2 regions of the Streptomyces sp. NBC_01465 genome follow, and region 2 is predicted to be linked to the other one. Evidence: riboswitches for the same ligand, from Rfam matches in the RefSeq annotation. Region 2 holds a riboswitch; the other holds the start of a gene.
The links. Region 2 has a riboswitch for cobalamin ahead of OG707_RS06480 (cobalamin biosynthesis protein). Riboswitches for the same ligand answer to the same signal wherever they lie in the genome.

Region 1 (7,489 bases), 5.8 Mb from region 2:
TCGTACGGTTCCGAGCGGCGGCCGTCCGCATCGGTGACCGCCGCTGCACGCGCCCGGACGGCCGGGTCCCGGGTGATGGGGGAGTGTGCACGTGAGGCCAAGTCGGCCCGGTTCGCGGCGAGTTCGGCGGTGATCGCGCCCGTGTCCCGGGAGAGGCCGCGGGCGAGCGTCACGATCTCGGCCGTCTTCTGGCGGGCGAAGGCGAGCCAGCGGAGGATCTGCGGGTCGATGTCCCGCTCGGCCGTCGCGTCGATCGGCACGTGCAGCAGCGAGCAGGACGCCGCCACGTCCACCCGGTCGGCGAGGCCGAGCAGGGTGCCGAGGGTGGCCAGGGACTTCTCGAAGTCGTTGATCCAGATGTTGCGGCCGTTGACGACGCCCGCGACCAGACGCTTCCCGGGAAGACCGCCCGCGGCGGCCAGGTCCTGCAGATTGGCGGCGGCGGCCTCGGTGAAGTCGAGCGCGAGACCCTCCACCGGGGCCTTGGCGAGAACGGGCAGCGCGTCGCCGAGACGGTCGAAATAGGAGGCGACCAGGAGCTTCGGCCGGTCGGCGCGGGTGCCCAGGTCGCGGTACGTGCGGGCTGCGGCGTTCAGTTCGGCCGGAGTGCGGTCCTGGACCAGGGCCGGTTCGTCCAGCTGCACCCACTCGGCCCCGGCCGCGCGCAGATCGGAGAGGACCTCGGCGTACACGGGCAGCAGCCGGTCCAGGAGCGTGAGCGGCTCGAAGTCGGGTGCGACCCCGGGGGCGGGCTTCGCCAGCAGGAGGTACGTCACCGGACCCACCAGGACCGGGCGGGCCGCCGCCACGCCGAGCGCGAGGGCCTCCCTGAGCTCGGCGACCTGCTTCGTGGAGTCGGCGGTGAAGACGGTGTCGGGGCCCAACTCCGGTACGAGGTAGTGGTAGTTGGTGTCGAACCACTTGGTCATTTCGAGCGGGGCCACGTCCTGGGTGCCGCGCGCCATCGCGAAGTACCCGTCGAGCGGGTCGGCGGCGACGGCGTCGCGGTGGCGGGCGGGGACGGCGCCGACCATGACGCTGGTGTCCAGGACGTGGTCGTAGTACGAGAAGTCGCCGGTCGGGACTTCGTGGAGGCCGGCTTCGGCGAGCTGCCGCCAGGTGGAGGCGCGCAGGTCGGCGGCGGTCTGCCGGAGGGCGTCGGCGGTGACGCGGCCCTTCCAGTACCCCTCGACTGCCTTCTTCAGCTCACGGTGCTGTCCCTGGCGGGGGAAGCCGTACACGGTGGCCTGTGCTGCCGCGGCTGCGGGCTTGGTTGTCACGGGAAATCTCCTTCGCGAGATGACTCCTGAGCACCCCGGAGACGGGACGCGGACGCGAAGGGATGACGAACCGGGCGGACCGGACACGCGCCGAACGGCACGGTCCCCGCCTGGATGTACGCCGACCCGCCCACGAGGTCACCGGGATGTCCGCACGCAAGGGTTCACGTACGGGCAGCGGGCAGGTCTTCGGACTCGCGGGCACATCTGCCGGGGCAGATTCCTACTGGCCGTCGCTTCCCGGATCCGGGCGGATCCAGTGCGTATGACGGCGGTCGTTCCCACTCACCGCTGCGGGGCAGTCCCGGATTCCCACCGGGTTCCCTCTTACGACGCGTCTGTCCGGCTGACAGGGCGAACCAGCTGCACCGCCCAGCGTAGCCGACGGCTCAGACAGCGTCGTGACCGAAGGCCCGCAGGATGCTCTCCGCGGCGAGCGTGGCCGTCAACTCGCCGTCCCTGACCTGTTGTTCGAGGCCGGGTGCGAGAGTGCGTACGGACGGATCCGCGTGCAGCCGGCGCAGCAGCTCGTCGCGGACCATCGTCCACGTCCAGTCGACCTGCTGGTCGCGGCGCTTCGCGGCGAGCCTGCCGGTCGAATCCAGCAGGTCGCGATGTTGTTCGAGGCGCTCCCAGACGGTGTCCAGGCCGGTCGACTCGCGGGCGCTGCAGCTCAGTACGGGTGGAGTCCAGGCCGCGTCGGAGGGGTGCATCAGCCGCAGGGCGCCTGCCAGTTCGCGGCCCGCGGCACGCGCGTCGCGCTCGTGCGGACCGTCCGCCTTGTTGACGGCGATCACGTCCGCCAGCTCCAGGACGCCCTTCTTGATGCCCTGCAGCTGGTCCCCGGTGCGGGCCAGCGTCAGCAGCAGGAAGGAGTCGACCATGTTCGCGACCGCCGTCTCGGACTGGCCGACACCGACCGTCTCCACCAGGACGACGTCGTACCCCGCCGCCTCCATCACCACGATCGACTCGCGGGTGGCCTTGGCGACGCCGCCCAGGGTCCCCGCCGTCGGAGACGGACGTACGAACGCCGAAGGGTCGACAGCGAGTCGCTCCATCCGGGTCTTGTCACCCAGGATCGACCCGCCCGTACGGCTCGACGACGGATCGACGGCCAGGACCGCGACCCGGTGGCCGAGCCCCGTGAGCATCGTGCCGAGCGCGTCGATGAACGTCGACTTGCCGACGCCGGGCACCCCGCTGATGCCGATCCGCCGGGCCCGGCCGCTGTGCGGCAGCAGCCGCGTCAGCAACTCCTGGGCCAGCGCCCGGTGATCGGGCCTGGTGGACTCGACGAGCGTCACGGCGCGCGCGATCTGCGCACGCTTCCCGTCGAGCACACCCTTCACATAGGTGTCGAGGTCGATCGCCATCGGGTTCAGAGGCCGCCGTGTCCGAGATCGGCGCCCAGCCGCTGCACCAGGTCGTACGCCGCGTCCGGGATGACCGTGCCGGGCGGGAAGACCGCGGCCGCGCCCATCTCCAGGAGCGTCGGAACGTCCTGCGGCGGGATCACCCCGCCGACCACGACCATGATGTCCTCGCGGCCCTCCGCGGCGAGTTCCTCGCGCAGCGCGGGCACGAGCGTGAGGTGACCTGCGGCCAGCGACGACACCCCGACGATGTGCACGTCCGCCTCGACGGCCTGGCGGGCGACCTCGCCCGGGGTCTGGAACAGCGGGCCCACGTCCACGTCGAAGCCCAGGTCGGCGAAGGCCGTGGCGATCACCTTCTGGCCGCGGTCGTGACCGTCCTGGCCCATCTTGGCGACCAGGATGCGCGGGCGCCGGCCCTCGGCCTCCTCGAAGGAGCCCACGAGGGTGCGGGTGCGCTCGACGGACGGGGACTCGCCGGCTTCGTTGCGGTACACACCGGAGATCGTACGGATCTGGCTGGAGTGCCGTCCGTACACCTTCTCCAGGGCGTCGGAGATCTCCCCGACGGTGGCCATCGCACGGGCCGCGTTCACTGCCAGCTCGAGCAGATTTCCCTCGGCGGATCCGGCGGCGTGCGTCAGGGCGCGCAGCGCGTCCTGGCAGGCGTTCTCGTCGCGCTCCTCGCGCAGCCGCCGCAGCTTCTCGATCTGCTGGCCGCGCACGGAGGAGTTGTCGACCGCGCGCACGTCGATCTGCTCGTCGCTCTCCACCCGGTACTTGTTGACGCCGATGACCGGCTGGCGCCCGGAGTCGATACGGGCCTGGGTGCGGGCCGCGGCCTCCTCGATGCGCAGCTTGGGGATGCCGGCGTCGATGGCCTTGGCCATGCCGCCCGCCGCCTCGACCTCCTGGATGTGCTGCCAGGCCTTGCGGGCGAGGTCGTACGTCAGCTTCTCGACGTACGCGCTGCCGCCCCACGGGTCGATGACGCGCGTGGTGCCGGACTCCTGCTGGATCAGCAGCTGGGTGTTGCGGGCGATGCGCGCCGAGAAGTCCGTGGGCAGGGCGAGCGCCTCGTCGAGGGCGTTGGTGTGCAGGGACTGGGTGTGGCCCTGGGTCGCGGCCATCGCCTCCACACACGTACGCGTCACGTTGTTGAAGACGTCCTGTGCCGTCAGCGACCAGCCGCTCGTCTGCGAATGGGTGCGCAGGGAAAGGGACTTGGCGCTCTTGGGGTCGAACTGCTTGACCAGCTTCGCCCAGAGCAGGCGCGCGGCGCGCAGCTTGGCGACCTCCATGAAGAAGTTCATGCCGATCGCCCAGAAGAAGGAGAGCCGGGGCGCGAACGCGTCCACGTCCAGGCCCGCGCCCATGCCCGCCCGCAGATACTCCACGCCGTCGGCGAGGGTGTACGCCAGCTCCAAGTCGGCCGTCGCGCCCGCCTCTTGGATGTGATAGCCGGAGATGGAGATGGAGTTGTAGCGCGGCATCCGCTGCGAGGTGTACGCGAAGATGTCGGAGATGATCCGCATCGACGGCTTCGGCGGATAGATGTAGGTGTTGCGGACCATGAACTCCTTGAGGATGTCGTTCTGGATGGTCCCGGCCAGCTTCTCGGGCGGTACGCCCTGTTCCTCGGCGGCCACGATGTAGAGCGCGAGCACCGGCAGCACGGCGCCGTTCATCGTCATCGACACGGTCATCTTGTCGAGCGGGATGCCGTCGAAGAGCTGGCGCATGTCGTAGATCGAGTCGATCGCCACGCCCGCCATGCCGACGTCGCCCGTCACACGCGGGTGGTCGCTGTCGTAGCCGCGGTGGGTGGGCAGGTCGAAGGCGACGGAGAGGCCCTTCTGGCCCGCCGCCAGGTTCCGCCGGTAGAAGGCGTTGGACTCCTCGGCGGTGGAGAATCCGGCGTACTGGCGGATCGTCCAGGGCTGGTTGACGTACATCGTCGGGTACGGGCCGCGGAGGTACGGGGCGACGCCCGGGTAGGTGCCCAGGAAGTCCAGGCCCTCGGTGTCCTGACCGGTGTAGAGCGGCTTGACCGCGATGCCCTCCGGGGTCTCCCAGAGCAGGTCGTCACCGCCGGTCGCCTTCTTCACGGCCGTACGCCACTCGTCGGCGCCGCCGTCGGCGGCGGGCGCCCCGAGCTCGATCCCGGTGAAGTCGGGGATTGCCATCAGGACACGCCCATTCGGTCGAGGGTGGCGGACAGTACGGCGACGGCGTCGCAGCCCGCGAAGAGATAGGAGTCGACGTCGCCGTACTGTCCGGGGCGGCCGGCGAGGAACACCTCGCGGGCGCCGGACGACTTGAGGGTCGCGGCGGCGTCGGCCGCCTGCTCCTCGTACAGGGCGTCGCTGGAGCAGAGGCAGGCCGCGGAGGCGCCGCTCTCCTCGAACGTGCCGTCCGTGACCGGCTCGATGCCGCCGGCCTGGAAGAGGTTCGACGCGAAGGTGAGGCGGGCCGTGTGGGCGGCGGCCGGGCCGAGGGCGGCCAGGTAGACGCGCGGCCGGGTGCCGGTCGCCGCGAGGTGCGCGTCGGAGCGGGCGCGCAGCGCCTCGTACGCCTCGTCACGCCGTACGCGGGGGAGTCCGCCGGAGCGCGGCGCGGGTGCGGGCTCCCGCTCCACCGGGCGCTCGCCGAGGTCCGGGAACTCGCTGACCCCGGTGATCGGTTCACGCCGCTTGGCGAGCTTCGCGCTGCGCGCCGCCCACGTGTCCGCCAGCTCCTGGCCGATGCGGCCGGAGCGCAGGGCGGCGGCCATGCCGCCGGTGCGCTCGATCTCCTGGAAGAACTCCCAGCCCGCGTGGGCGAGTTCGTCGGTGAGCCGCTCCACGTACCAGGAGCCGCCCGCCGGGTCGATCACCCGGGACAGATGCGACTCCTCGATCAGGATCGTCGAGGTGTTGCGGGCGATGCGGCGTGCGAACGCGTCGGGGAGGCCGAGGGCGTGGTCGAAGGGCAGCACGGTGACGGAGTCGGCGCCGCCGACCCCGGCGGCCAGGGTGGCGACCGTGGTGCGCAGCATGTTCACCCAGGGGTCCCGGCGCGACATCATCACCGGCGAGGTGACGGCGTGCTGCGGCGGAGCCGCCGCGCCCGCCGCCCCGGACACCTCGGCGACGCGCGCCCAGAGGCGGCGAGCGGCCCGCAGTTTGGCGATGGTCAGGAACTGGTCGGCGGTGGCGGAGTACCTGAACTCCAGCTGGGAGCAGGCCTGTTCGGCGCTCAGCCCGGCCGCGGTCAGCTCCCGCAGGTAGGCGACGCCCGTGGCGAGGGCGCACCCCAGCTCCTGGGCGGCGGAGCCACCGGCCTCGTGGTACGGCAGCGCGTCCACGGTCAGCGCCCGCAGCCCCGGGTAGGTCTGCGCGCACTCGGCGGCGAGAACCGCCACCGGCGCGAAGTCGAACGTCTCGCGCGTACGGGCCTCGTGGCCCAGCGGATCGGCGCCGAAGGTGCCCCGGGCGGCCTCGGGGGCGACGCCCCGCTCCTCGTACAGTCGCAGCAACTCCCGGGCGGCGGGCTCGACTTCGGCTCCCGCATCGAGCGCCACGCTCACCAGATCGAGGTAGACACCGTCCAGTGCCCGGCCGAGCGAATCGACGGGGAACCCGCCCTCGCCGAGGACCAGCCAGAGCGAGGTGACGCCGTTCTCCAGATCGGCCAGGACGGTGCCGTCCCCGATCGCCGCGTACCGCTGCCGTACGTCCCAGCCACCGACGGAGTTCGCCTCCGCGCGTCCGCCTCGGACGAAGGGGGCGAAGCCGGGATATCCGGGATCGGGTGCGGAGTCGCGCGCGGTGTAGAGGGGCCGGGTGGTGAGCCCGCCCTCCAGGGCGGTGGACAGAGCTTCCTCGGCGGCCGGCCCCGACACGTCCTTGCCCGACTTGTGCAGTACGCCCTCTACGAGGCGCTGCCACTGTTCATGGGCTGCGGCGGGGAACTCGGCGGCCAGGGAAAGATCGTCGTCAGGCAGGACCGTCATGCTCCGGATGCTAGGTCAGCGCGCTAAAGGGGCGGCAGAGTGAACGCCTGTGACCTTGTTCTCCTTGATTTGCGGCAGGATCTGCGCGTACGAGATCAGCTCTCGTCGCGCGCGGCGGGCGATTTGCCCGCGGCGCCCTTGCGGGTGGTGCCGTCGACCGCTGTGCAGATGCCGAAGACACGGTCGTGACTCGTCCAGCCGTTGACGTGCCCCCGGTTGTTGCTGATCTGCACCCTGCTCCGGGCCGGATCGACGGCCGACACCAGGTGCAGATACACGGTTCCCGCGACCCGGGCGAGCACGATGTCGCCGACTTCCACCTTCGACGGGTCGACCGGAGCGACGGCCACCAGCTGACGGCTGCGTATCAGTGGAACCATCGAGGACCCGCTGGGACGGAACGTCACGGTGACTCCGGCCGCGACCCTGCCCGACACTGCATCCAATGCGCCCATACGGCGAATGTGGCGCACGAGGCTCGGCCGGTGCCACCGAATTACGCGCGATATCCGTTTCCGGGCACGCGCGGTGCGCCGTTAACGTGCGGAGATGGCTGACTCCTTCGTACCCGACGACTTCGTCGTGCCGCTCGCGCTCGACGCCGACGGCTTCCGGCTCGTGCCGCTGGGCCCCGAGCACAACGACCGCGACCTCGCCGCCTGGACCTCCAGCATCGCGCACATCCGCGCCACTCCCGGGTTCACCCGGCGCTGGCCACCCGCCGACGGCATGAGCACCGAGCAGAACCTCGCCGATGTCGTGCAGCACGCAGAAGACTTCGCCGCGCGCCGCGGATTCACCTTCACCGTGCTCGACGGTGACGACGTGATCGGCTGCGT
Region 2 (7,489 bases):
CCAGGTGCGATGAAGGGAAGTCCTGACGGTGCGCCCGACTCGATGAGTGCGAGCAGCGCGTCCGTGTCCGCGTGTTCCTCGATCAGATCGCCGAGGCGATCCAGTTGCTCCTCGCGGAGCGCTCCAAAACTCGTGTCCGGGGCGGGCACGAACCGCCGCCCCGCAGCCTCCGCGACCTCCCGCAGGAAGGCCCGCCGGAATCCGTCGCTCTCCAGCGACCCGTGCCAGTGCGTGCCCCAGACGGAGCCGACCCGGCACCCGTCCAAGAAGGCTTCTCCGCCCAGCACTTGGGCCACCCCGTGGTGGATCTCGTACCCCTCCACCACTTCACCCAGCGCCTCGCCGACCGGCCGCTCCAGGGTCTTCTCCACGGCGAACCGCACGCGCACCGGCAGCAGCCCGAGCCCGTCCACAGCACCCGCCCGAGACTCGACGTCGTCCTCGATCCGCTCACCGAGCACCTGGAACCCGCCGCAGATCCCCAGTACGGGCCGCCCCTCGGCCGCCCGCCGTGCCAGCGCATCGGCGAGCCCGCGCTCCCGCAGCCACTCCAGCGCGCGCACGGTGCCGCGCGTCCCCGGCACGATCACCAGATCGGCGTCGACGAGCTCCTCGGCGCGGTCCACGAACCGCACCACCACACCCGGTTCGGCGGCCAGCGCGTCCACATCGGTGAAGTTCGACATCAGCGGTACGGCGCACACCGCGACCCGCAGCACGTCCTCGCCGACCGGCGGCGCGACGACCGACTCCCGTACGGCACCGCGCATCGAGACGCGCAGCCCGTCCTCCTCGTCGATGCCGAGCCCGTGCGTGTACGGCAGGATCCCGTACGTACGCCGCCCCGTCAGCCCGGTCAGCATGTCGATGCCCGGCTCGAGAAGCGACACGTCACCCCGGAACTTGTTGACGAGATACCCGGCCACCAGCGCCTGGTCCTCCGCACTCAACAACGCGGTGGTCCCGAAGAACGAGGCGAAGACACCCCCACGATCGATGTCGCCGACGACGACCACAGGGAACCGCGCGGCCCGCGCGATCCCCATGTTCACGATGTCGGTCCGCCGCAGATTGATCTCGGCCGGACTGCCCGCCCCCTCGCAGATCACGGCGTCATACGTGCCCCGCAGCTCCTCCAGGCACTCCACGACGGTCCCCAGAAGCGACTCCTGGCGCCCCCCGTGGTAGCCGCGCGCACTCATCTCGCCGACCGGCTTGCCCATCAGCACGACCTGGCTGCTGCGGTCGCTCCCCGGCTTGAGGAGTACGGGATTCATCAGCGCGCTCGGCTCGACGCGCGCGGCCTGCGCCTGCATGGCCTGCGCACGCCCGATCTCCGCGCCCTCGCGCGTGACGAACGAATTGAGCGACATGTTCTGCGCCTTGAAGGGCGCGACCTTCACCCCCCGCCGTACCAGCCACCGGCAGATCCCCGCCGTGACGACGCTCTTGCCCGCGTCCGAGGTGGTCCCCGCGACGAGCAGTCCACCGCCCTTGCGTACGCCTGTCATGCCCGACTCCTTCTGGTGGCGCCCGCGCGGCGTCCGCGCAGAACTCCGTACGCACCGCGCGCGGCGACGCACGTCGCCAGTGCCAGCACATTGACGCGACGCGACAGCCGCACCGCCCGTTCGATGTCCCCGATGTCGACCGCCCGCGCCTCGCCGTTGAGCACGGCGCGGTGCTCGATCCGCCCGCCGTACGACAGGGTCCCCCCGAGCCGTACGCCCAGCGCGCCCGCGAACGAAGCTTCCACGGGGCCCGCGTTGGGGCTCGGGTGCTTGCCCGCGTCGCTCCGCCAGGCCTGGACCGCGCCTCGAGCGTTTCCGCCCGCGAGGACGGCGAGCGCGGCGGTCAGTCGGGCCCCCGGCCAGCCGGCCACGTCGTCGAGGCGGGCCGAGGCCCACCCGTACCGCAGATACCGGTCCGAGCGGTGCCCGACCATCGCGTCCAGCGTGTTCACGGCCCGGAACCCGATCAGACCCGGAACTCCGCCCAGGGCGCCCCACACCAGCGCGCCCACCACGGCGTCGGAGGTGTTCTCGGCGACGGACTCGACGACCGCCCGGGCGATCTGCTGCGCGTCCAGCGCCGAGGGATCGCGCCCGCACAGATGCGGCAGCCGCTCCCGTGCGACCTCGATGTCCCCGGCGGCCAGCGCACCGCCGACGGCCCGCGCCTCGCGCCCCAGGGAGGTCCCGCCCACAACGGCCCAGGTGGCGGCGGCAGTCAGGGCAACGGAGGCGGCAGGGCGGCCGCGTACGGCCCGCTCGGCCACGACGGCAGCGGCGACCGCACCCCCGGCACAGACCACGGAATGCAGCGCACCCCACCCACGGTGGTCACGCCACAGACGCTGCTCGACGGCGGCCGCGGCCCGCCCGAACAGGGCGACCGGATGCCCCCGGCGAGGATCACCGAGCAGCAGGTCGCCGAGAAGGCCGGCGGTGGCGCCGTACGCGAAACTTCGCTCGGCACGCATGAGTTCAGCAGGGTGGAGAAGAGACCGGCAACAGGCAGCCGTACGCAACGCTCATGGCGAAAAGTCCTCACTCAGGGTGTCCGCGCCCTGGTTCGACGTGATCGACGGCGAGAGTTCCTGGCTTCCGGAGATCACTCCCCGGTGACAGTGGCGGGACCGCGCCGGATTCGCACCGGACTTCCTCTCCATGCCGCCGTATTGGCTTCGGCAGTCCACCACGCTCGGAGAACACCCGTCAACTCACCCTTGACCTGCGAAGGAAGAGTGTGTTGGGGCACACAGAAGACCGCCCCGCACAAGAGCGCGGGGCGGTCGTGAAGCGTGGTGTCCGTCAGGCGACGATCAGGTAGATCCCGTACGAGACGGCCGCCGCGCAGAGTGCGAAGCAGAGGTACGCGCCGGAGCGCGCCACGAGCGCCGATCCTGCGGTACCGGACGAGCCGTTGGTCTCCGAGGACTTGGAGAGTCCGACGATGCCGAGGGTGAACAGGCCCACCAGTCCGACGGTCGCCACGAGGCTGACGCCGAAGACGGTGCCGAGTGCTTGCCAGTCGATGTGCATACCGCTGTGTCCTTAACCGTTCTCAGACCGTGGCCGGTCGGGTCGGCTCGGGGGCGGCGCCCCCGGGCGACGGGATGGTGGCCCTGAGCTCGTCGACCGGAGCGCCGGCCGGGGGAGGCGGGGTGACGGCCGCGATGGCGGTGGTCACGACGCCCGCGGGCTCGGCGTCGGTGTCCGCGTCGGGGGTGACGCTCGTGTGGTCGACCGGCTTGCGGCGCGAGAGCGACCAGATGACACCCGATCCCGCGACGAGCAGGACGGCGACCGCGGCGATGCCGACGTTGCCCTGGCGGGTGAGGAACTCCGCACCCGCACCGACGACCGCTGCGGCCGGCAGCGTCAGGCCCCAGGCGACGAACATCCGGGTCGCGGTGGACCAGCGGACCACACCGCCCTTGCGGCCGAGGCCCGCGCCCATGACCGAGCCCGAGCAGACCTGGGTGGTGGAGAGGGAGAAGCCGAGGTGCGAGGAGGCCAGGATGACTGTGGCCGCACCGGTCTGGGCGGAGAAGCCCTGCTGCGGACGGAGCTCGGTGAGCCCCTTGCCCATGGTCTTGATGATGCGCCAGCCGCCCAGGTACGTACCCATCGCGATGGCCAGACCGGCCGAGACGATGACCCACAGCGGCGGGTTGGCGCCGGGGGCGAGGACGCCGCCCGTCACCAGCGCCAGGGTGATGACACCCATGGTCTTCTGCGCGTCGTTGGTGCCGTGCGCGAGGGAGACCAGACCGGCGGAGGCGATCTGACCGGCGCGGTAGCCCTTGGCCGTCGCCTTGTCGTCGGTGCGGCTGCCGATCTTGTACGTCAGCTTCGTGGCCAGGTAGGCGGCCAGACCGGCGACGATCGGGGCGGCGATCGCGGGGATCAGCACCTTGGTGACGACGGTGGTGCCGTTGACCCCGGAGGTTCCGACGGACATCAGCGTGGCGCCGATGAGCCCGCCGAAGAGAGCGTGGGAGGAACTGGACGGCAGGCCGAGGAGCCAGGTCAGCAGATTCCAGAGGATGGCGCCGACGAGCGCCGCGAAGATCACTTCCGTGCTGATGCCTTGTTCATTGATGATCCCGCCGGAGATCGTCTTGGCGACCTCCACGGAAAGGAATGCACCGACGAGGTTGAGCACGGCGGACATGGCCACCGCAGTCTTGGGCTTGAGAGCGCCGGTCGAGATGGTCGTCGCCATCGCGTTGGCGGTGTCGTGGAAACCGTTCGTGAAGTCGAACACGAGAGCGGTAACGATCACGATCCCAAGGAGCAGGGTCAGGTGTTCCATTTACCTGGGCAATCGTTCGAGGTCATTGACGATTCGAAGGTAGGCAACCCGAGTGAACGGAAGGTGAACTGAGGCGGGCGTTGTGGTGACCCCAAACGGGAGAGTGCCGCTCCGGTTGTAATCGTGTCGTCACCGGAGCGGCCCCCCGGCCGTGCAGACACCGGGTTCGCTACCCCCTGGCGAACCTCTGGAGCTGACTGACCGACCCGTTGAAGAGATTCTGGTCACCCGGCAGCGACCCGCTGCCGTTGTCGTACTGCCAGATCGTCCAGTACGACCACCCGGCGGGCAGTTCCCCCGGCGAACTGCTGTAGCGCGCCACCCACAGGGCATGGCTCGCGGCGAAGGCCCGGCTCCTGCCCGTGCAGCGGTTCCACCAGCGGGCCGAGGTGTAGATGACAGGGCGGCGCCCGGTCAGCCGCCTGATCTCGTTGCTGAAGGACGTGATCCAGCCGACCATCTTCGCCGGGTTCATCCCGTAGCAGGCGTGCTTGCTGTACGGGTTGTACTCCATGTCCACGGCGGGCGGCAGCGTCCAGCCGTCCGCCTTCCACCGGCCCCCGTACTTCACGAAGTAGGCAGCCTGCGCCTTCCCGGACGACTTGTCCGGCAGCGCGAAGTGGTAGGCGCCCCGGACGAGCCCCGCGCTCCGTGCGCCGTTGTACTGCTGCGAGAAGTAGGGGTTGCGATAGGTGGTGGACTCGGTGGCCTTGACGTAGGTGAAGCGGCCGCCCTCGGCCCTGGTCTCCGCCCAGTCCACGTTCTTCTGGTGCGAGGAGACGTCGTTCCCCTTGGGCTTGCCCGCGCCCGACGCCGGGATCTCGGCGAGCGCGGTTCCCCCCAGTGCGGTGAGTGCCGCGGCGGACACGGCGAGTGTCCGTACCCGGGCGCGGCGAAGTAACGGTTTGTTGTCACGGGCCATGTTTCCCCCCGATGGCGTCGTGCGTGAAAAAGCCCGCCAGAGGCTATCGGAAGATCCACTGATCTCCGTCGATCCCAGGCCAACCCCGGCACCTGCTGACGTATCGGTACATCCTCGGCCCGCAGTGGCCCATGGCGGCCCACCTGGCACGATCCCCTCCATGACCTCACAGGACGCGATCGCAGAAGCCTGGAACGAACTCGTCGCCACCGCCCGCAGGACCGTGGCCGAGGGCCTGGTCGTCGGCACCTCCGGCAATGTCTCCGTACGCTCCGGAGGCCTCATCCTGGTCACCCCGAGCGGCGTCCCCTACGACCGGCTCGGCCCCGAGGACACCGTCGCCGTCGACCTCGCGGGCCACCAGGTGCTCGGCACCCTCGCCCCGACCAGCGAGCTTCCCCTCCACCTCGCGGTGTACGGGAGCACCGACGCGACGGCCGTCGTCCACACCCACGCCGTCCACGCGACCGCCGTCTCCACCCTCGTCCCCGAGCTCCCGCTGGTCCATTACATGGCCGCGGTGCTGGGCGGCCCGGTGCGCGTCGCGCCGTACGCGCTCTACGGATCCGACGAGTTGGCCGAGAATGTGCTGCGCGCGCTTGCCGGACGCACAGGATGCCTGCTGCAGAACCACGGCACCGTCACGTACGGAACCTCCCTCTCCCAGGCGTACGACCGCACGGCCCAGCTGGAGTGGATGTGCGAACTCTGGCTGAAGGCGAGCGCCCTCCCCGGCCGTACCCCCCACCTGCTGACCGAACCCCAGCTCGCAGAGGTCAAGGAGAAGCTCCGCGGCTACGGTCCCCAGCCTCGTTAGGTCCCCGCCCACTGGCCGCGCGGCCCGTCCGCCCCGACACTGAGAGCGTGCGCCCGGCTACAGCGACGGCAGCGGCCGTCACCACCCTGATCGGCGTCGGCGCGGCTGCGGTCGCCGCCGGACGCTACGCCAGCGATGCCGCCCTCAGGGCGCCGCGCGGCCGGCCGCTCCCTGCCGACCCGCGCCTCACCCTGCACGCCACGGCGCCCGGGCAGATCACCCTGACCCGCAGCCTGGCCTCGCTGCGCCCCGGCACCTACGGCCTCGAGAACGCCGACGTCCACGCCGTGATCGGCCCCGTCCTCGATCAGGTCCCGCACACCGCGGACACCGTCGTACGCCGCCTGGAGCGCGTCACCCACGGCTCCCTGGAGCCCGGCGCCCGGCTGCGGCTGACCCCGCAGCTCCACCAGGGGAACCCGTACACGGCGCTCGGCCTCGACCACGAGGACGTCGTCATCACCGGTGAACTGGGCACGCTCCCCGCCTGGTTCGTGCCCGCGGTCCGCTCCACCTGGGTGATCACCATCCATGGGCTCGGCACCACCAGGGAGCACCCCATGAACGTCATGGACTTCCTGCACCGGCAGCAGTTCCCGGTCCTCGACCTCACCTACCGCGGCGACCTGGGTGCCCCGCGCTCGCCCGACGGCCTCGGTCACCTGGGTGAATCCGAGTGGCGCGATGTGGACGCCGCCATCCGCCACGCGGTACGCGGCGGCGCCGAGCGCGTCATCCTCCACGGCTGGTCCACCGGCGCGACGATGGCCCTGCACGCCGCGACCCGCTCCGCCTTGCGGCACAAGGTCAGCGGCCTCGTCCTGGACTCGCCGGTCCTCGACTGGGAAGCCACCCTCAGGGCGCTCGCCGCGACCCGCCACACCCCGGCCCCGCTGCTCCCTCTTGCGGTACGGGCGGCGCAGGGCCGGACCGGGCTGCACGCCGACCACCACTTCGACGTATCGGTCCCCACCCTGATCCTGCACGGCCCCGGCGACCAGGTCTCGCCCTGGGCCCGGTCGCGCGAACTGGCCGCGCGAAGCCCGGAGTTGACCACCCTGCACCCCGTTCCGGATGCGCCGCACGCCGCCATGTGGAACGCGGACCCCGCAGCGTACGAAGAGGCCCTTCGCCGCTTCCTGACCCCTCTCATGTGACCCCTCCGGCGAAGGCGGCCGATTCCGTTTGGGTTTTCGGGGCGTGAGCGGAGAGACTGACCTCCGTGACGACCCGGAAGCCTGATGAGAAGTTGGCGCGCGACTCCAGACTGCGACTCGTCCGCTCCCGCCCCCTCGCCACGGCCCGCCGGGCCGTGACGAACCGGCGCACCCGTCCCACCCCCCGCCCGCCCGAGGGCACCCCGGCCCCCGCCGAGCTGGCCCGCCAGGCCCGGCAGGTGCTCGCCGACGCCGTACGGATCGCCCGCTGGG

Region 1: another riboswitch for cobalamin. It lies ahead of metE (5-methyltetrahydropteroyltriglutamate--homocysteine S-methyltransferase); the one in region 2 lies ahead of OG707_RS06480 (cobalamin biosynthesis protein).

Annotation. Positions count from the first base shown of each region.
Region 1 is NZ_CP109467.1:7,244,347-7,251,835, forward strand. It holds gene metE (5-methyltetrahydropteroyltriglutamate--homocysteine S-methyltransferase) at 1-1,280, opposite strand, end outside; cobalamin riboswitch at 1,444-1,659, opposite strand; gene meaB (methylmalonyl Co-A mutase-associated GTPase MeaB) at 1,670-2,656, opposite strand; gene scpA (methylmalonyl-CoA mutase) at 2,662-4,842, opposite strand; gene OG707_RS33895 (methylmalonyl-CoA mutase subunit beta) at 4,842-6,650, opposite strand; gene OG707_RS33900 (S26 family signal peptidase) at 6,746-7,105, opposite strand; gene OG707_RS33905 (N-acetyltransferase) at 7,200-7,489, shown strand, end outside.
Region 2 is NZ_CP109467.1:1,426,711-1,434,199, reverse strand. It holds gene OG707_RS06485 (cobyric acid synthase) at 1-1,511, opposite strand, end outside; gene OG707_RS06480 (cobalamin biosynthesis protein) at 1,508-2,482, opposite strand; cobalamin riboswitch at 2,572-2,714, opposite strand; gene OG707_RS06475 (hypothetical protein) at 2,814-3,044, opposite strand; gene OG707_RS06470 (inorganic phosphate transporter) at 3,067-4,320, opposite strand; gene OG707_RS06465 (lysozyme) at 4,490-5,242, opposite strand; gene OG707_RS06460 (class II aldolase/adducin family protein) at 5,403-6,059, shown strand; gene OG707_RS06455 (alpha/beta hydrolase) at 6,107-7,216, shown strand; gene OG707_RS06450 (hypothetical protein) at 7,372-7,489, shown strand, end outside.